Regions from separate parts of the Peribacillus sp. AS_2 genome, predicted to be linked through region 1. Evidence: riboswitches for the same ligand, from Rfam matches in the RefSeq annotation. Region 1 holds a riboswitch; each other region holds the start of a gene.

Region 1 (6,924 bases):
CTGTCGGAACAGAAGAGGCTGAAAAGCAATTACGCACAGCGTTGGCAATGGGTGCTGACAAAGCTGTATTGATAAATATAGAAGACGACATAGAAAATGGTGACCAATTCACGACTGCCAAAATTATTGGCGAATACTTAAAAGATAAAAATGCGGATCTAATCATTGCAGGGAACGTTGCAATCGATGGCGGCTCTGGTCAAGTGGGACCACGCGTTGCCGAAATTTTGGGAATTCCTTATATTACAACCATTACTAAATTGGACATAGAAAATGGAAATGTAAGCGTTATCCGTGATGTCGAAGGGGACTCTGAAACGATCGAAGCCTCTCTTCCATTATTGGTGACAGCGCAACAAGGGCTAAATGAGCCACGTTATCCTTCATTGCCAGGAATCATGAAGGCAAAGAAAAAACCGCTTGAAGAATTGGAATTGGATGACCTGGATTTGGAAGAGGACGATGTTGAGGCCAAAACAAAAACGATTGAAATTTACCTTCCTGCTAAAAAAGAAGCTGGAAAAGTTTTGGACGGGGAAATCAGTGCTCAAGTTACCGAGCTTGTTCAGTTATTACGCAGTGAAGCAAAAGTGATTTAATCGATACGGTACATCTCAAAACAACAACACACGACAAAAAGAAAAATAGAGCACAGGAGGTTTTTATAAATGGCTAGAAAGTTTCTTGTATTGGGCGAAGTTCGTGATGGTTCACTAAGAAATGTATCATTTGAAGCTATCGGTGCGGCTAAGCTTGCAGCGGATGGCGGGGAAATCGTTGGTGTTTTAGTTGGTGACAGTGTTCAGAATTTCGGTAATGAAATGATCCAGTATGGTGCAGACCGGGTTATTGCAGTCGAAAATGATCAATTGAAACAATATACTTCAGATGGATATGCGCAAAGCTTGCTTGCCGTCATCGAGCAGGAAAAGCCGGAAGGAATTTTCTTTGGGCATACAGCCTTAGGAAAAGACCTTGCACCTAAATTGGCTGGAAAACTTGAATCAGGATTGATTTCCGACGTTACATCCATTGAAGAAGAAGGCGGAAATATCGTTTTCACCCGCCCGATATATTCTGGTAAAGCATTTGAAAAGAAAATTGTTACAGCTGGCGTGATTTTCGCGACAATCCGTCCGAACAATATCGAACCATTAGCGAAAGATGAGTCCCGCTCTGGTGATGTTTCTACATTAAGTGTGGATATTAAGGACTTACGGACAATCATTAAGGATGTTGTTAGAAAAGCCAGTGAAGGGGTGGACCTTTCAGAAGCGAAAGTAATCATCGCGGGTGGCCGTGGCGTGAAAAGTGAAGATGGTTTTGAACCATTAAAGGAACTGGCACAGGTTCTTGGCGGAGCGGTAGGAGCTTCCCGGGGAGCATGTGATGCAGACTATTGCGATTACTCATTACAAATCGGGCAAACGGGTAAAGTCGTAACACCTGATCTTTATATCGCCTGCGGAATTTCCGGTGCGATCCAGCATTTAGCGGGAATGTCCAATTCCAAGGTTATCGTTGCCATCAATAAAGACCCGGAAGCTAACATATTCAATGTGGCTGATTATGGAATTGTCGGAGATCTTTTCGAAGTCGTTCCATTACTTACGGAAGAATTCAAAAAACTTAAAGTTAACGCGTAATAGAAATAATACAGATGAGGGGCAAGACATTCGGCATAAGCCGATACATGTCTTGCCCCTTTGTTTGCGCTAATGGGGAGGGTTTTTGGCCTGCATAGTTACTCTTTTTTTGGACATCCTACCACTGAAGCAAAATATTAGCATCGATTTGAGCAACAGTGGTATACTGTTTTTAGTTATTTGAGTAAATTTGAGGAGGAAATATATATGGCTATTGTAAATGCAACTGACCAAACTTTCACAACAGATACTAGCGAAGGTGTCGTTCTTGTAGACTTTTGGGCTCCATGGTGTGGACCTTGTAAAATGATCGCTCCTGTTCTTCAAGAGCTTGATACTGAAATTGGCGATACAGCAAAAATCGTAAAAGTGGATGTAGATGAAAACCAAGAAACAGCTGGAAAATTCGGTGTGATGAGCATCCCGACATTAATCGTCCTTAAAGACGGTGAAGTGGTCGATAAGGTTGTTGGTTTCCAACCTAAAGAAGCACTTGCTGAACTTATTGCAAAACACGCGTAATAGTAAGATAGCTAATAAAAGCTTCAAGTCTGCGGACTTGAAGCTTTTTTCGCTATCTTGATATATAATGATTGTAAAAAAGGGAGAACAGGAGGCTGAATGCATGAATCAACAAATAAAGAATAAACTTGCCCTTCTTCCCGATCAACCTGGTTGTTATTTAATGAAAGATCGTCAGGGAACGATCATATATGTAGGCAAAGCGAAAGTGTTGAAAAATCGTGTCCGCTCTTATTTTACGGGATCTCACGACGGTAAAACATTTCGACTCGTGAACGAGATTGAGGATTTCGAATACATTGTCACCTCTTCCAATATCGAGGCTCTTATTTTAGAGTTGAACTTAATCAAAAAACATGACCCAAAATATAATGTCATGCTAAAGGATGATAAGACGTATCCTTTCATCAAGCTGACTGCGGAACGCCACCCGCGTCTAATCATTACGCGAAAAGTCAAAAAAGACAAAGGGAAATATTTCGGTCCTTATCCGAATGCATTTGCAGCTAACGAAACGAAAAAATTGCTCGACCGCATCTATCCCCTAAGAAAATGCAATACGTTACCGGATCGCGTTTGTCTCTACTATCACCTTGGTCAGTGCCTGGCCCCATGTGTATATGATGTAGAGGAACAGGAATATAAAAAAATGGTCGATGATATCAACCGGTTCTTGAACGGCGGGCATACTGAAATAAAAAAAGAACTGACTGAAAAAATGCTGGAGGCATCGGAAGAACTCGATTTCGAGAGGGCCAAGGAGTTCCGTGACAAGATTGCCCACATCGATATTACGATGGAGAAGCAGAAAATGATGACGACCGATTTCATCGACAGGGATGTTTTTGGCTTTGCCTATGATAAAGGCTGGATGTGCGTTCAGGTATTTTTTGTCCGGCAGGGTAAATTGATAGAAAGGGATGTTTCGCTTTTTCCGGTCTACGATGAACCCGAACAGGAACTTCTTACATTCCTCGGTCAGTTTTACGAGATTACGAACCACTTTAAACCAAAGGAAATCTTGCTGCCTGAATCTGTGGATGCCGAAATGGCCGAAGGGCTGCTTGGTGTCAAAACGATTCACCCGAAACGGGGAGCGAAAAAAGACATGCTTAAATTGGCGAATAAAAATGCCTCCATCGCCCTTCAGGAAAAATTCTCTTTGATTGAGAGGGATGAAGAAAGAACGATCAATGCGGTGGAAAACCTCGGGAAACAACTGGGTATCTACACCCCGCATCGAATTGAAGCTTTCGATAACTCCAATATCCAGGGAAGTGACCCCGTTTCCGCTTTAGTCGTGTTCATTGATGGGAAGCCGGAAAAAAGAGAGTACCGAAAATATAAGATCAAGACGGTCCAGGGACCTGATGATTATGAATCGATGCGTGAAGTGGTCAGAAGAAGGTATTCACGAGTATTGAAAGAAGGGCTGCCGCTTCCGGACTTGATCATCATTGATGGCGGAAAGGGACATGTCGAAGCGGTACGGGATATTCTGGAAAATGAATTAGGCTTGGATATTCCACTTTCAGGCCTCATTAAGGATGAAAAGCATAGGACCTCGCAATTGATGATCGGAAATCCGCTTGAACTTGTACCTCTTGATTCAAGGAGCCAGGAATTTTACCTATTGCAAAGAATTCAGGATGAAGTGCATCGGTTCGCGATTACGTTTCATCGCCAGCTACGCGGGAAAAATGCGGTTCACTCCCAGCTTGATGATATTCCAGGAGTCGGGGAAAAGCGAAGGAAGCAATTATTAAGGCATTTTGGATCATTGAAGAAAATCAAAGAGGCGACGGCCGAGGAAATCATTGAAGCTGGTATGCCAAAAGGGGTAGCCGAGGGAATCGTTAGAAAATTACAAGAATAATCTTGCTACCGATAAATCTCTATGCTATGATTAAAAGGAATTTTTAACTAGACAACTTAAAAGTGCTGATAGAGGTGCGGAATTCAAGAGTAAAAACCTGGAGAAGTATGAGCTTCCATGAAAGGTTTTGAAAGGGGACGCCGCCGAAGGAAGACAAGACTCATACCTTGTCCTCCTGGTCCGACATTTAAGAAATGGCGGATTGTCAGGGTTTATACCCTGGAGAGCTATCTCACTGTGATTACAGTATTAAGATATGTGACCACAGCAATGAGATATTTCTCATTGCTTTTTTTATTGCCTAAAAAGTAGAGAGGGTGCATGAGGATGGCATTAATCGTTCAAAAATTCGGCGGAACATCCGTCGGTAGCGTAGAAAAAATCAAAAATGTTGCCAATCGGGTAATCGAGGAAGCGGAGAAAGGAAATGAGGTTGTCGTCGTTGTTTCAGCTATGGGGAAAACAACGGACCAATTGGTTTCCATGGCGCGTGATATTTCCGGATCCCCAAGCAAGAGGGAAATGGATATGCTATTGACGACTGGGGAACAGGTAACGATTTCCCTGTTAACGATGGCATTGATTGAAGAAGGACATGAAGCCATTTCATATACCGGCTGGCAGGCTGGCATGCAAACGGAATCCGTTCATGGGAATGCCCGGATTTTAAACATCGATGCCACGAGGATCCAAGCCCAGCTTCAGGAGAAGAAAATAGTGGTCGTAGCCGGTTTCCAGGGTAACGATGCAAATGGGGAAATCACTACCTTAGGGCGAGGCGGTTCCGATACGACGGCAGTTGCCATCGCAGCAGCGCTTAATGCGGATAGATGCGATATTTATACAGATGTAACGGGTGTTTTCACAACGGACCCACGCTACATAAAAGGCGCGCGAAAACTCCAATCCATTTCTTACGATGAAATGCTGGAACTTGCCAACCTGGGGGCGGGCGTCCTTCACCCAAGGGCTGTCGAATATGCAAAGAATTATCAAATTCCGCTTGAAGTCCGTTCAAGCATGGAGAGAGAATCAGGTACGATCATAGAGGAGGAAGCAACTATGGAAGAAAACTTAATTGTACGCGGCATTGCTTTTGAAGACAGTATTACGAGGGTCACAATATATGGTTTGCCCCAATCACTTGGTGCATTATCCACGATCTTCACGACGCTTGCGAAAAACCGGATCAATGTGGACATCATCATTCAAAGCATGACTGCCGAGGATACGACGAATCTATCTTTTTCCACAAAAAGTGAAGATACGGAAGCGGCCTTGATCGTGCTGGAAAATAATAAAGATCAATTGGGATTCGACCGGGTCGAAACGGAGAGCGGATTGGCCAAAGTGTCCATCGTCGGTTCTGGTATGGTATCCAATCCGGGAGTGGCTGCCGAAATGTTTGAAGTGATGGCCAATACAGGCATCCAGGTGAAAATGGTCAGCACATCGGAAATTAAAGTTTCGACCGTCGTCAATGAAAAGGAAATGGTGAAGGCAGTTGAATCCCTTCATGAAGCATTTAAACTTGGTCAGCATGCAAATGTGCTAGCCTAAGTGTCAGGAGTCCAATAAAAAACAGACTTCCGGTAAAAAGGGTAAGTCTGTTTTCAGGGCTCATTAGATTGGATCTCTGGGATCCCATTGGATGGTGAATATCACTTTTTTTGCGCGGCGTTTGATTTCTTCCGTTGATTCGCTGAGGAATTTTTTTTGCAGTGAAAACTGCTCGGCAAGGAAACCGGCTTCAAGCTGGAAGTGACAATCAGGGTGTAAATCCAGGCGGCGGCTGATTATTTCACCCGTGAGGGATAATTCCATTTGGTGTTTCGTATACTTCAAGATTTCCAGATTACCCCATCCAGCGCTTTGGAAAAATTCAATCACTTCCTGATCGCCCTTCAATGGGAATTTTCTTGCTAATTGTTTACCTGCCCAATAGAGGATTTGATTAGAGTCTTTTCCGAGAATATCGTTCAATAGAACTTCTCTGATTAATTCGTACCCGAAAGCTGGAACTTTGAATTCTTCAGTTTGAATTTCTTCCGTTTGAATCTCTTCTTCTATCGCAGCAGCAATATTTTTTTTCATAGTTTATCGCCTCTTTCTGTAAATCTATTATAAACGTATTTCTTTTGCAAATTATACTGTTTTTTATTTATTTAAATAGCAATTGGAAAAAAATGATAAATTATACCGAGATATTAATAGTTAAATTACAAATTTATTCAAAATATCATCTTGACAAACAAAAAATACCCAATATAATCCAATAAAATCTATTCTGAAAAAGAGATTTCTTGTATCCGTTTTCTTGACGCACATAGAAGTCAGGAGTAAAATGGACATGTCACATAATTGTAAAGGAAGTATAGAGGAGTTTTTTGACTCTATACTGTATTTTCACGCGGAGATAAAAGGTAGCCACCAGTTTATCTTTGCATGATTTTTCACAAATTAAGGGGGGGCACTTAGTGGCAAAAAATCGTGAGTTTGGGAATCGCAGGCTTCATTCACTTCTAGGAGTAATTCCAATTGGTCTATTCCTAATTTTTCATTTATCTGTAAACTTTATGGCAACAAAAGGAGAAGAGACTTTTAATGGGGCAGTTCATTTAATTGAGTTTACGCCCGTGAAGATTTTGGTGGAATGGGTCGTCATCTATCTACCGCTCATTTTCCATGCTGTGTACGGAATCTATATTGCCTTTACAGCAAAAAACAATTTAGGCAGATTTAGTTTCTTCCGTAACTGGATGTTCATGCTACAACGCCTAACTGGAATCATAACGTTGATTTTCCTTGTTTGGCATATATGGGCAACGAGAATCCAAGCAGCTATGGGTGCTGAAGTTAACTTTGACATGATGGCAGAGA
Region 2 (6,924 bases), on a different contig from region 1:
GTAATATTCTACCTGGGCGGGTAGGTTACAAGCTATACCATCAAGCCTTTAAAGAACAATTTCATTCCTTTTTGTACCGTAGTAGATCATATAAACTAGAAGTACCTTTGCTTGCTATTCATCCAAAGGTTGACAGCGAAATGCTTGCGGAAATTCGTGAAAAAAAGATAGGTGAATATAGAACCTATTTTAATGTGAACAATAAAAATCGTTCAAATAATATCTCACTTGCCACTGAAGCCATTAATAATTATGTCGTGTTTCCAGGAGAGGTCTTTTCTTTTAACCAAGTTGTTGGCGAGAGGTCAGTAGAAAAAGGATATTTGCTCGCTCGGGTTATCGTTAAAGGAGAGTTTTCTGAAGGGATTGGCGGAGGGATTTGCCAGGTTTCATCCACCTTGTTTAATGCTATCGACAATGCAGGGTTGCAAACGGTTCAACGCTATTCCCATACAAGGAGCGTTCCGTATGTTCCATCTGGCCGCGATGCTACAGTAAGCTGGTATGGGCCTGATTTTAGTTTTAAAAACAAGTACAATCAACCGATCCTGATCCGGGCTACAATCCAAGGAGGAATGGTGAGTATCAAGGTTTACTCTTCAGATATGATCAATTATAAAATACGAAAGATTCCCGATGCTTCAAAGCAGATATCCAAAGAACAAATTATTCGTTCGTAAAAGTACCGTATACGAATGGGGGCACCTTAGGCAAATTTGGTGTATATATAGAAGAAACTCGTAAAAACGGCCTTTGCTCATTGGAGCAAGGGCTTGTTTAGAGATGGGGGAGGAAACAGCTTTTTCTTTATCGGGACAGATTACATGAACAAGCCAATCCATGTCCATGCTACAATCATTACAAGCATGACCATAATATAAGTTGATGTTTAGGAGATCACTATGGGGAAAATAAAAATAGCTTTACTGCACCTATTGCCCATCGCTGGTGATGTGGAGCATAACCAAAAACTGATTGAACAAGCCATTCATATTGCAGCAAATAATAATGCCGAATGGATTATAACACCCGAACTATGTGTCAGCGGACTTCAATTCAATCATAAGGTTGGGACTGGATGGATTAACAAGCAACCTGATGCTTGGATGAATAATTTGGGCAGTAAACTAAGGAATTTGAAAAGCACTGTATTTTTGGGCTGCCCTGAAAAAGGCAGTGACGGAGAGTTGTATAATTCTGTGTTTGTCATAGATAAAAAAGGCCATTTAATAGGTAAACAGAGAAAAATCAGTGTTATTGATGATTGGTCAGCTTCAGGGGAAGTATTGGAGCCAATAAAAACAGACAATGTTGAGGTTGGTATTATGATTTGTGCAGACGCATATAACAAAGATATTGCTTGCACCTTATCTGAAAAAGGAGCAGAAATATTACTTGCACCGTCTTCTTGGGGTCCCGGATTACATGGTCCGGAGGGAGAATGGGAACAAAGGTCACTAGAAACAGGGCTGCCCGTAATAGTCTGTAATCGTACTGGCGAAGACGAAACGGTCCGTTTTTGGGATGCAGAAAGCATGATCATAAAAAATGGTGTACCCCTCCTGACTCATAAATCAAAACAATCAGCCATACTTACCTTTGAATGGGATTTACAAAGCATGGATTTACTATCCACTCATTTCGACATCGAGTACATATAATGAGAACTGCACCAACTCTTGTTGATAAAGGGTGCGCCAGTTTCTTATGGAACGATACATGAGGAGATAACAAATGGATGGTGGTACATCGCCTCACGGTAACTCCATCGAAAAAAGCCTATCTCTTGTGAGGGTTTTTGATTTGTAAGAGGGAGATAAAGCTAAACAAATGAAAATCCACTTTCAATAATCCTTGAAAAAAGTCAAATTATTCACTTTTAGTTTGTAGGCCGCATTCCTCCGTTGGAGAATGCGGCCTTTTCAATAAATAATTGCAAGCAAATAACAACAATTCTAATCGGGTTTAATACCCTCGGTTCCGATCTACCATTCCACTTAATGGTTGTTCACTTGAAAATCGACTTAAATTTTCTATGAAAAAGCTGCTCACTTCGTTAATCGTACTTGGTCCTGACAGGTGGGAAGTGACAAACACATTCGGCATGGACCAGAAGGCATGTTCTTTTGGCAACGGTTCTGTCTCAAATACATCGAGGACTGCTCCCTGTAGATGCCCTGCTCGCATGACAGATAGTAAATCCCCTTCATCTATCAATGCTCCGCGGCCAACGTTGATAAGGTAAGCGTTGGACTTCATAGCTAAAAGAAGGTCCTGGTTAATGATATGATAAGTGGAATCCGTTAAAGGAAGGGTCAGGACCAAATAATCCAGATCTTTTACAAATTCACCCCATTGGTCTGGAGTAAAGTGGAGATCCACGAGTGTTGCTTGTTTTCCACTAAAGCTTAACCCATGCACATTCATTTCAAATGCCCGGGCTTTACGTACAAGTTCAGCGCCAATCGATCCAAGTCCAGCCACCCCGATTGTTTTCCCCTTTAGAGTTTCAGAAATGAAAGGATCCCATCTCCGCTCCAATTGCGATTGTCTCATCCGAGGACCGTCTTTCACTATGTCCAAGAGAAACGAAAATACATATTCAGAGATGTAAGCACCAAATTGGTCAATAATTCGAGTTATTGTAATGTTTTGAGGTATCGATTTGTCTGCAATCAAATCATTGACCCCGGCTCCCATTGATTGAAACCAGCGAACAGATGAGGCAACTGGTTTACATAGTAATTGCGTCGGGAAATTCCATCCCAAAATAACTTCAGTGCCGGGTAAATATTTTTCTGCTTCCTCCAAAGTTTTCGCTGTCTTTACCGATATAAACCCACTATTTCGGATTTGATCAGCATATGCATCGACCTCTGACTTAATAGGACTAAATACAAGAATGCTTGGTTTGTGTGTACCCCCCATTGGCTCTCTCCTTATGATTCTTTATATATAGTATAAATTCTTTCTCCTGAGTCGTACATGGATAAAAAAACAGTGCATTTCTTTCGAGTATGCACTGCTTTTTAAAATTTCTCCAGAATCATTCGTTTTATTTATTTAATTAAATGGTTTCTGCGTTACTAGGCTGTAGAACTATTTGCAGTGCTCTTTCTTCTTCATCGTTAAAAGGGATCAATGGTAAGCGGACACCTCCAACATGTACCCCCCGCATATTTAATGCAGATTTTACTGGTCCCGGGCTTGGTGCAGCAAATAATGCTTTCATGATTGGAAGAAGTGTACGATGTGCAGCGGCAGCGCCAAGGACATCACCATTTTTAAAGCTATTGATCATTTCTTGCATTTCATTACCAATTATGTGTGAAGAAACCGAAACAACGCCTGTTCCACCGATGGCTAAAACCGGTAATGTCAACCCATCATCGCCGCTGTACAAAGTAAAATCACTAGTTGTTTTGCTTATGATTTGTGCCATGGCATCCAAGTCACCGCTTGCTTCTTTTACTGCCACGATATTGTTGATTTTTGAGAGGCTGACAATCGTCTCCACTGACATGTTTACAACACTTCGACCTGGAATATTATAAAGCATTACCGGTAATGATGTTGAATGGGCTATAGCGCTAAAGTGCTGAAATAGTCCTTCTTGAGACGGCTTGTTATAGTAGGGGGTGACGAGCATGATTCCGTCGACTCCTGCTGCCTCCGCTTGCTTTGTTAAGCTGATGGAAGCTCTCGTGTTATTTGAGCCGGTTCCAGCTATGACTGGAACTCTTCCATCAACAACATCTACAACAAATTTGAATAAATCTATTTTCTCTTCTTGAGTTAAGGTAGGGGACTCTCCAGTTGTACCGGCTATTACTAATCCATCAGAACCATTAGCAATCAAATGGTTTACTAAAGTTCTCGTAGCATTAAAATCAACCTCTTCATTATGATTGAACGGGGTAACCATTGCGGTTAAAACTTGGCCAAAATTCATAACTTCACACCCTTTTGTATAATTTTTAAAAATATTCAGAGGTGGTTAGGGCCATTCAGGAGTAAACGCAAAAAAGCAACAACGAGGATTCGCTGCTGCAGTAGAAACAATATTTACTAAAAAATGTTTCCGCGCATAAGATAGCCCTCCATATAGTTTCCTATATGACAGTCCTGTATTTATTCAATAGCAGAACCAGCTTCAAGAACATGAGATTCTTTCCGCTTCGGCAAATTCCCCTTTCCACAATAGTCATAGGATCTCATTCTCCTCAAAATGTGTACTAATGGTCTTTGCTCCTCTATCCTCACTTCAAAAAAATTTGAAGTAAGAAAATATTTAATTGATTGTAATATAACAGGGAATCCCTTCTGTTGCAAGCCTAATTATGAAGTTTTTTAAGAATGCTAGAAATCTATGGGGAATGGCTAGAGTATTGGGGTGGATTCATCTTTATTCGTTATAGGCTGAACAAATATTCAATGGACGAGGGAGTAGTAGACAATACAACTCCCTTTAATGATTCTTTTTCATTTATCCGATTAAAACTCACTGATAATTTATTGAAAATTACAGTTGGCCGCTAATTTTAATCAGTAATTTCAACTAAGTATTCGTGCGTATAAAATCCTACCATTCGTTAATAATATCCATATCTTACAATCAAAGGAGTGGAGTCTATTGAAAAGATATTCATTCTTTAAAAAGCAAGAAAATCATAAATCTACAGACTTCACTGATGTACTCGAACATCTGCAAAAGTCCAAGGACTTCACAAGCTTTACACTCAATTTTGAAAATGAAATATACTGTGTATCTTTTTTCGATACATTAATTGATAAAGATATAATGCATAGAGACCTCCTTCCTTTTTTACATACAAATTCTTCAACTCTGGAGGAGCTTGTACACAACTTACCAATAGAGGGGCTTGTTTTCACAAAAAATCCTGCTGAACTACAAAGTCAGCTGTTAATGGGTTATATAGCCATAACATTAAATAATCAATCTGATCAGGCAGTTTTAGTTAAAGCAGCAAATAACACTTCCAGGCAAGTTACACTGCCAGAGGTAGAGTTCAGTGTTGTCGGTCCGAAAGAGGCACTGGTCGAATCACTTGATACGAATTTATATTTAATCCGAAAACGGCTTCCTATTGCAGAACTTGCTGTTGAAGAAATTATTGTTGGGAAGTTATCCAAAACAAGAGTAGCAGTGCTTCATATAGAAGGAATTGCAAATAAGGAGAATGTAGAAACCGTCATACAGCGCATATCTGATTTAAGGGTTAACCAAATAATTGATAGCTCCTATATTTCACAAATGATTGAAGATAATAAAAATTCTCCTTTTCCTCAATTTATCGATACGGAACGACCTGATCGATTGGCTGCGGTACTAGGAGAAGGCAAAGTAGTGATCTTGGTGGATGGAGCTCCACATGGCTTACTTGGGCCCTCCACATTCTTTGAATACTTTGCGGCATTCGAAGATTATTTTCTCAACTGGACGATTGCCTCATTCTTTAGGCTTATTCGTTTTTTTGCTGTATTGTTTTCCATCCTAATGACCCCCATATATGTCGCAGTTCTCACTTATCATTATGAGTTGATTCCAAAGGATTTAGTCAGTACGCTTGTGATTTCTCGTAGCGGAATTCCATTTCCACCGATTTTAGAAGCATTAATCTTGGAATTAGCTATCGAACTTCTCAGGGAGGCAGGAGCTAGACTGCCGACTAAAGTAGGTCAAACAATAGGTATCGTAGGTGGTATTGTAATTGGGACGGCATCTGTTGAAGCAGGGCTAACGAGTAATGTATTATTAATTCTTGTTGCATTGTCGGCTCTTGGTTCTTTTACTACACCTGTTTATCAAATGGGTAATACCATTCGCTTAATTCGATTTCCTCTCCTGCTCATGGCTTATTTTTTAGGATTATTGGGTATAGCTATCAGTTTCTGTTTTTTGCTTGTGCATTTACTGAGGATAAGTTCCTTAGGGAGGCCATTTCTTGAACCATTATATCCGCCAAGGATTTATGATATGCGGGATGCCTTGATTCGTTTACCATTTTTTCTTCAGGCTAAACGTCCAATTGAGGTTCAGACGGAAGACACTGTTCGGTTAGAACCCAAAGAAGATTCTAAAGACTAAGTGAGAGTGGAGGTTTCTTACATGAACGATAAAAGTGATCAAATCTCACCATTTCTAGTCTATTTTTTAATCGTTAAAATTCAGATAGGTGTAGGGGTCCTGGGATTTCAAAGGATAATTATTCAATCTGCTGGCCATGATGCTTGGATGGCGGTCATTATAAGTGGTATAGTCTTTTCTTTGGGTATTTGGGGTATGTACAAGCTATTAAATCGCCACGATATGGACTTAATAGGCATACAGAAACGACTTTTTGGAAAGTGGCTTGGCGGTTTACTAAATATCATCTGGATACTGTATTGGCTGATGGTGGGTATTTCTGTTTTAAGATCCTATCTTGAAATCGTTCAATCATGGGTATTCCCCCAAATTAACACATGGATGGTGACCTCCATATTTGCTTTATTAATTTATTATGTGGTTTTAGGTGGGTTTAGAGTGGTCGCCGGTATTTGCTTTTTAGGGATCAGTATCCCTTCTTATTTAATTCTAACTTTTTATTTCCCGCTGGAATTCACACATTTTCGCAACCTATTGCCCATTTGGGATCATTCTCTTAAAGACATGGCCCTTGCATCTAAGCAAATGTCATATAGCTATTTAGGCGTTTCCACTTTAATAATGTATTATCCATTGGTTAAGCATCGTAAAAGTACACAAAAGTGGGCGCAACTAGGAAATCTTACTTCTGTTTTCCTTTATTTATGCCTAACGATCCTGACAATAGGGTATTACAGTGAAGACCAAATCAGTAGATATATTTGGGCAACTTTGTCCTTTTGGGGAATTGTACAAATGCCTTTCGTTGAACGGTT
Region 3 (6,924 bases), on a different contig from region 1:
TTAAGGGCGCACCGGTCACAAGACCGATTTTAATAAGCAGCCAAATATCCGTTTGAATCGTTTTCAGCGTGTTTTTTAGATGATGGTTCGATATGACATTGGCTAGAGCCAAAATCAGGAAAACCTTCATGAACTCCGATGGCTGAATCGAACCGATTCCCGGAATGATGAACCAACTTTTCGCACCATTCCGGACAGGAACGATGCTTTCCGGCATAATGATCAGCAAAAATAGCAAAAACAATCCGAATCCATAGGCGTACCAAGAGATTTTTTTCAGTTGGTCCGAATCCAGTGTAATGAACCCTAATACGATTCCAATCCCCACTATATACCAAAAAATTTGTTTAATTAAGAAGTTTTCAGCATACTGTCCAGTCGTTTGGGCACTATAGATTGCCAGGCAGCTTCCAACGCATAATAACAGCAATATTGTGACCAAAGAAAAATCTATTCGAGATGAAAATTTATTTTGTTCTTCCATACTTAACTCTCCCTTAAAAAGGCTCCTGCGATACATCTATAAATACACTTATTCATTATACTTTAAACAAATAAAATCACAACTATATAGAAGAATAGTTTACAGGCTTCATGGAGTTATTTACATGAAGCCTGCAGGCATGGGAGCTATGCGTGTGATTCCTTTGATTTTCTCCGTTTCAGCAATAGGCTGACCAATCCATTGCCTGGGGAGAAGAGAAAGGCCAATCCGAATAATATGGCGGCCGACCCTACCATGCAACCTGATATCGAGGCAGCCAAAATGGTGGCTGAATAGTAGCCGATGACGGAACTTAGCACCCCGACCCCGATACTGACCAATATCATGCGGCTTAGAACGGTCTGACAGCAGATAGGCCGTTGCCGCAGGTATGATGAGCATTCCAACTACTAAAATGGAACCTACACTATCAAAAGAAGCAACAGTTGTCAGTGAAATGAGGCTCATCAATAAGTAATGAAAGAACAGTACAGGAATTCCCATCGCGGCAGCAAGTGCCGGATCAAATGAAACGAGTTTAAACTGTTTGAAGAAAAGGAAAATCAGTATGAGGTTCAGGATAAAACAACTGCCGACTATCCAAACAGCTTTTGGTCCAGCCTCGATTCCCCCGATTGTCATCGTGTTCCACGGAGTATAGGCTATTTCCCCATAAAGGACATGTTCCAGGTCAAAATCTATTTGTTGCTTATCAAATCCATCAGCAATGACTTTTACACACAGCAAAAGCTGTCAGGAGGCTCCACTAGGCAGCTTCCTGACAGTCAGTCATTCCGTATGATGAAGTTTTATTTATATTGTGGAGTTTTACTGGTGAATATAAACTAGGGGGAGCTTTTTCTGGACGACGTGAAATTCACGAGTAAATGCGCGGATTTCACGAGTAAAGTGGCAAAACTCACGAGTAAATGTGTGAAATTCACGAGTAAAGGGCCAAAATTCACGAGTAAACGCGGTTTCCACGCATGAAGCCGCGGACTTCTTGACGGGCATTGCCACTCATTTCTCCTGTTTCAAGGAAATGGCCAAGTACGCAAATCCCAATTCGATTCCGCAAAGCAAAAACAGGGTGATTAAAGTTTGGAACATCATGTTTTCCTCCTCCTCTAAGACTTAGACCAATCTTAAAGGATGAAACCAATACCATAACAAGACCCTATTTGCAGAAATCTTTAGCAGTCCCCACTGTTCCCTTGCCCTGAAATGGGTTTCATACTGTACAATATAAAAAAAGAAAAACGGTGATACCATGACAAATATTAAAGAAATAGCTCAATGTGCTGGTGTATCTGTCTCAACAGTGTCTCGTGTATTGAATGATCATCCTTATGTAAGCCCCGATAAAAGAAAGAGCGTCCTAGAAGCGATCAATCGTTTGAATTATACGAGAAACATCAACGCCATCCATCTTTCAAAAGGGAAAACCAATCTTATCGGCGTCATCATCCCCTTCAACAATCACCCATATTACGGGGCAATCGTTAACGGAATCACAAAACAGGCAAATGCAATTGGCTGTCATATCGTCATCTTTCAAACAAATTATGACAGGGAGAAAGAGATCCAGGCTTTTAATATGCTGCAAATGAAGCAGCTCGATGGCATTATCGTTTGTTCAAGGATTTCGGAAATGAAAATCCTCTTGGATTATCAAAAATACGGACCGATTATTTTATGTGAAGATACCGCCCAGGCTGAATTCTCATCCATCAGCATTGATCATTATGCAGCTTTCTCCTGTGCCCTTGAGTACGTGATTGCTAAAGGATATAAGAAAATCGGATACAGCCTCGGCCGTAAAAAGAGCAGAAACAGTTCCCATCGTACAAAGGCCTTTAACGATATCATGAGTAAACATCAACTGATAAACAATAAAGAATGGCTGTTTGAAGGCAGTTATCACATTAAGGACGGTGAACAATTGTTTCAGGAATGGAATTCGATGATGGATAAACCTGAAGCCATCATCATCACGAATGATGACACGGCGGCGGGCTTCATTCTTACCGCTAAGAAATCGGGTATAAGGGTACCGGAAGATGTGGCCATTCTTGGCTTCAATAATGATAGCCTTGGCGAAATGCTCGACATCACGACCATTTCCTTACCGCTGGAATGGATCGGGAAAATGGCAGTGGATCTCTTTGAGAATCCTGAAGAGGTCAAACATGTAAAACTGGACTATGCCCTAATAAAAAGGAAAACCGTTTAGTTATCAGGATGTGCTATATTTTAGTACATCGTCACTTGATTCCTCCTTACAGCCATCATTCATTAACTAGGAAAAAATAACCACATAAAATAATCATTGCGATATCCCAGAAGTTATTTTATAATTTTGATATAGTAAAGTTTACTCAATTACTAGCAATCTATTAGCGATTGCATGAATTTCATGAGTACAGTCGTACGACGTCACCTACAAGCTGACGCCAACGATTTTAGAAAATTGAATACTTCCTCATTTACCGATGAGTTAGAGGCTGCAGCTTATAAAAGTAAAACGGACGAGATTCTGGAAAATTAAAGACTCCGTTTGAAAGGATAAGTTGCCGAAGTTAGGGTATATTCCATGTATATTCTCGCTGGCGGTGTTACCGAATAGGAACACCACTGTCACGTTTTTTCAAAAAAGCGTGGGGAGCTATCTTCGGAAGGATAAACGGGTTTATTATAAACAGCCGTCGATCTTTTTCGACTGCTGTTTTTTTATTTTTCGTTCCCTTCCAATAAAAAGGAGTGTAACATCAATTGTCAAATTCACAATCACCATCAAGCCCTACTGAATTGAAAAGGAGCCTGAAAGCGCGTCATTTAATGATGATTTCATTAGGTGGAACGATTGGAACAGGTTTATTTTTAGCTAGTGGCGGGGCCATTCATTCAGCCGGTCCCGGCGGTGCCTTGGTGGCATACGCGGTCATCGGCATCATGGTTTATTACTTAATGACAAGTCTTGCAGAAATGGCAGCGTTCATGCCAGTGGCCGGTTCATTCCGTGTCTATGCATCCAAATTCGTCGATCCGTCCTTCGGTTTTGCGATTGGTTGGAACTACTGGTATAACTGGGCAATCACCATTGCCGCTGAATTGGCAGCCGTTGTCTTAATTATGAAGTTCTGGTTCCCGGATAGCCCTTCATTTATCTGGAGTGCCATTGCGTTAATCACTATGTTTCTTATCAATTACATGTCCGTTAAAGGTTTCGGGGAAACAGAATTCTGGTTTGCCATGATCAAGGTCGTGACAGTCGTCATTTTCTTGATTACGGGTGTTCTGATCATTCTCGGAATCATGGGTGGGAATGACCCAATCGGTTTTTCCAATTTCACAATGGGCGAAGGTCCCTTTAACGGAGGGTTCTTCACGATTCTAGGCGTATTCATGGCTGCCGGCTTTTCATTCCAAGGAACGGAATTGCTTGGAGTGACTGCTGGGGAAAGTGAGGATCCAGAAAAAAATATCCCTAAAGCAATCAGATCCGTTTTCTGGCGCATCCTCTTGTTCTATATCCTTGCAATTTTCGTTATTGGAATGATCATTCCGTTTACGGATTCACGTTTATTGAGTCAAGATGTTGCCGTAAGTCCATTCACGCTTGTATTTGAACGGGCCGGCCTTGCATTTGCTGCATCCATCATGAACGCGATCATTTTATCATCCGTACTCTCTGCGGGTAACTCTGGCATGTATGCTTCAACCCGTATGTTATGGGACTTGGCACGTGATGGGAAAGCACCGAAATTCCTAGGCAAGTTAGATAAAAGAGGAGTGCCGGTGAATGCACTTATCGTGACTTCCTTAGTTGGCTGTGTTGCATTCTTAGCTTCATTTTTCGGGGACGGCGTCGTTTATATCTGGTTATTGAACGCTTCAGGCATGGCAGGATTCGTCACTTGGGTAGGGATTGCGATTGCCCATTATCGGTTCCGCAAAGCCTATGCAGCTCAAGGCCTTGATATGAATGCTCTACCATTCCGGGCAAAAGGCTTCCCATTCGGGCCTATATTCGCACTTGTCCTTTGTATTATCATTATCATCGGACAAGGCTATCAGGCTTTCAGCAGCGATGGGATCGACTGGAATTCAATGTTCGTTTCCTACATTGGCTTGATTCTATTTTTCGTCCTATGGTTCGGCTATAAAATTAAGCATAAAACGAAAATCATTCCGCCAGAGGAATGTGACCTTAAATCAAAATAATACGCAAAGGACCTGTTCTTCCCTAACCGGAGAAGGACAGGTCCTTTTTTCATTTCAAGTGATAAACACGGCATTCATATGGTTGCAGGGGTTTGCTGGAGATTCCTTCTTCCTCCTGACCATAATTGCCGATCAGCTTTGTGGCAGAATATGCATGCAGCTCTTCAGGCAAAGTATAAGCGGCCTGCTCTTCTTTAAAGTTGCATAGCACCAATAACTTCTCTTCCTCAAACGATCTCGTGTAGGCAAATATTCGTTCATCATCCGGCAACAGCAGTTCAAAACGGCCATAAACGACGATATCATGTTCCTTGCGCAGTTGGATAAGCTTTTTATAAAAATGAAAAATGGAATTCGGATCATTATAAGCCTTTTCTGCATTAATCTCGGGAAAATTGGGATTAACCTTAATCCAAGGGGTCCCGTTCGTGAATCCTGCGTTCCGGGAGTCATTCCACTGAATCGGTGTCCTCGCATTATCCCTGCTGCGGGCGTGGATGGCTGACATCATCCGCTCTTTTGACCAGCCATGTGAATGGACGAGTTCATCATATGAATTCAATGTTTCGATATCCCTGTATTCATCGATGCTTTCAAATGCAACATTGGTCATGCCCAGCTCTTCCCCTTGATATATATAAGGTGTACCTTGCAGCATATGAAGACAAGCGGCAAGCATCTTTGCGCTTTCAATACGATACTTTCCATCATTACCAAACCTCGAGACAACCCGGGGCTGATCATGGTTGTTCCAGTATAAACTGTTCCAGCCATCCCTCTCCAAACCAGTCTGCCACTTGGAGAGGATTCGCTTTAAATCGGTTAGCTTCCATTTATCGTTACTCCATTTCCCTTCTGGTCCCTTCCCCAAATCCATATGTTCGAATTGAAAGACCATATGTAGCTCACCACGATCTTTTCCTGTGAACAATTGCGCTTCCTCCGGCGTGACGCCTGGCATCTCCCCAACCGTAATCACGTCATGTCCAGAAAGGGCCCGTTGATTGATTTCCTGCAGAAACTCATGTATGCGCGGGCCATTCAGGAAAAAGGGGCTTCCATCACCATACTGCTTTTCATGCTGAATGGCTCCATCTGAGTAACTTTGATCTTTTGAAAGGAAGTTGATGACATCCATCCGGAAGCCATCGACACCCTTATCCAGCCACCAAGTCATGATGCTGTAGATTTCTTCACGGAGCTTAGGATTCTCCCAGTTTAAATCCGGTTGTTTCCTGCTGAATAAATGTAAATAATATTCATCGGTTGCTTCATCATATTCCCATGCTGAACCTTTAAAAATGGACTCCCAATTATTTGGCTCTTTTCCATTCCTGCCTGGTTTCCAAATATAATAATCGCGTTTCGGATTATCTCTTGAGGATCGGGATTCCTCGAACCACGGATGTTCATCTGAAGAATGATTGACAACGAGGTCCATCATGATCTTCATTCCACGTTCATGAACGGCCTTCAACAACCTATCGAAATCAGCCATGGTCCCGAATTCAGTCATGATTGCTTTATAATCACTGATATCGTACCCATTGTCATCATTGGGAGATTGATAAACTGGGGATAGCCATATCACGTTCACACCCAGCTCTTGTAAATAATCGAGCTTCATCAAAATCCCGTTTATATCACCAATACCATCGCCATCACTATCCATAAAACTCCTTGGATACACTTGATACACAACTGCCTCTTTCCACCATGCTTTGTCCATGCTTTTCCCCCTTTTTAGCCGCATTGACACAATCCTTACACCAATACCCTATTATAAAGGGGGAAACTCCAGAATATTCTACTTTTATTCAGCTATTCCCGTTTGAATCATTTCAATATCCAGATCGACCTCGATTGGAATATCGGGATATGTCTCCTCCCAATGTTTTTGATCAAAATTTCTTGTTTTACTTTTAGCATGATCACCGAGTGCAAGCGGATCTATATGGTTCTCCTGAAACATGGTTACCATCTCATTTAATTTTTTACCAATGACCCGCTCGGCCCTGGCCTCTATTTTATTAAGGTCGACCTCTTTGCCCAAATCAAAGCCTTGGACCTCTAGCAGACTCGCTTTCATTTTCACTTCAATCCTGGCCTTAGGGTCTTGATTGGCATTCGAAATATGATAATGGACACGTGACTCCACGTTATTGATATCGGTAAAGTCATTTTCCTTCCATTTAATTTCATAACTCCCCAGCTTA

What was found. A riboswitch is a leader RNA that binds a small molecule or an ion and turns the genes downstream of it on or off. The one in region 1 is predicted to bind lysine.
Region 2: it holds a riboswitch for lysine, as region 1 does, so the genes downstream of both, dapA (4-hydroxy-tetrahydrodipicolinate synthase) here and OTG27_RS16180 (aspartate kinase) in region 1, are expected to answer to the same signal.
Region 3: it holds a riboswitch for lysine, as region 1 does, so the genes downstream of both, OTG27_RS01935 (amino acid permease) here and OTG27_RS16180 (aspartate kinase) in region 1, are expected to answer to the same signal.

What each region holds. Positions count from the first base shown of each region.
Region 1 is NZ_JAPTGA010000008.1:170,068-176,991, forward strand. It holds gene OTG27_RS16160 (electron transfer flavoprotein subunit beta/FixA family protein) at 1-599, shown strand, start outside; gene OTG27_RS16165 (electron transfer flavoprotein subunit alpha/FixB family protein) at 669-1,646, shown strand; gene trxA (thioredoxin) at 1,848-2,168, shown strand; gene uvrC (excinuclease ABC subunit UvrC) at 2,272-4,044, shown strand; lysine riboswitch at 4,106-4,282, shown strand; gene OTG27_RS16180 (aspartate kinase) at 4,372-5,604, shown strand; gene OTG27_RS16185 (YslB family protein) at 5,668-6,138, opposite strand; gene OTG27_RS16190 (succinate dehydrogenase cytochrome b558 subunit) at 6,522-6,924, shown strand, end outside.
Region 2 is NZ_JAPTGA010000016.1:10,147-17,070, forward strand. It holds gene OTG27_RS22260 (VanW family protein) at 1-680, shown strand, start outside; gene OTG27_RS22265 (carbon-nitrogen hydrolase family protein) at 903-1,661, shown strand; gene OTG27_RS22270 (D-2-hydroxyacid dehydrogenase) at 1,966-2,928, opposite strand; gene dapA (4-hydroxy-tetrahydrodipicolinate synthase) at 3,068-3,952, opposite strand; lysine riboswitch at 4,086-4,264, opposite strand; gene OTG27_RS22280 (spore germination protein) at 4,634-6,109, shown strand; gene OTG27_RS22285 (GerAB/ArcD/ProY family transporter) at 6,131-6,924, shown strand, end outside.
Region 3 is NZ_JAPTGA010000001.1:415,646-422,569, reverse strand. It holds gene OTG27_RS01955 (FtsW/RodA/SpoVE family cell cycle protein) at 1-484, opposite strand, end outside; gene OTG27_RS01950 (metal ABC transporter permease) at 605-1,231, opposite strand; gene OTG27_RS01945 (hypothetical protein) at 1,313-1,504, opposite strand; gene OTG27_RS01940 (LacI family DNA-binding transcriptional regulator) at 1,755-2,717, shown strand; lysine riboswitch at 2,975-3,160, shown strand; gene OTG27_RS01935 (amino acid permease) at 3,257-4,708, shown strand; gene OTG27_RS01930 (glycoside hydrolase family 13 protein) at 4,758-6,437, opposite strand; gene OTG27_RS01925 (Ger(x)C family spore germination protein) at 6,522-6,924, opposite strand, start outside.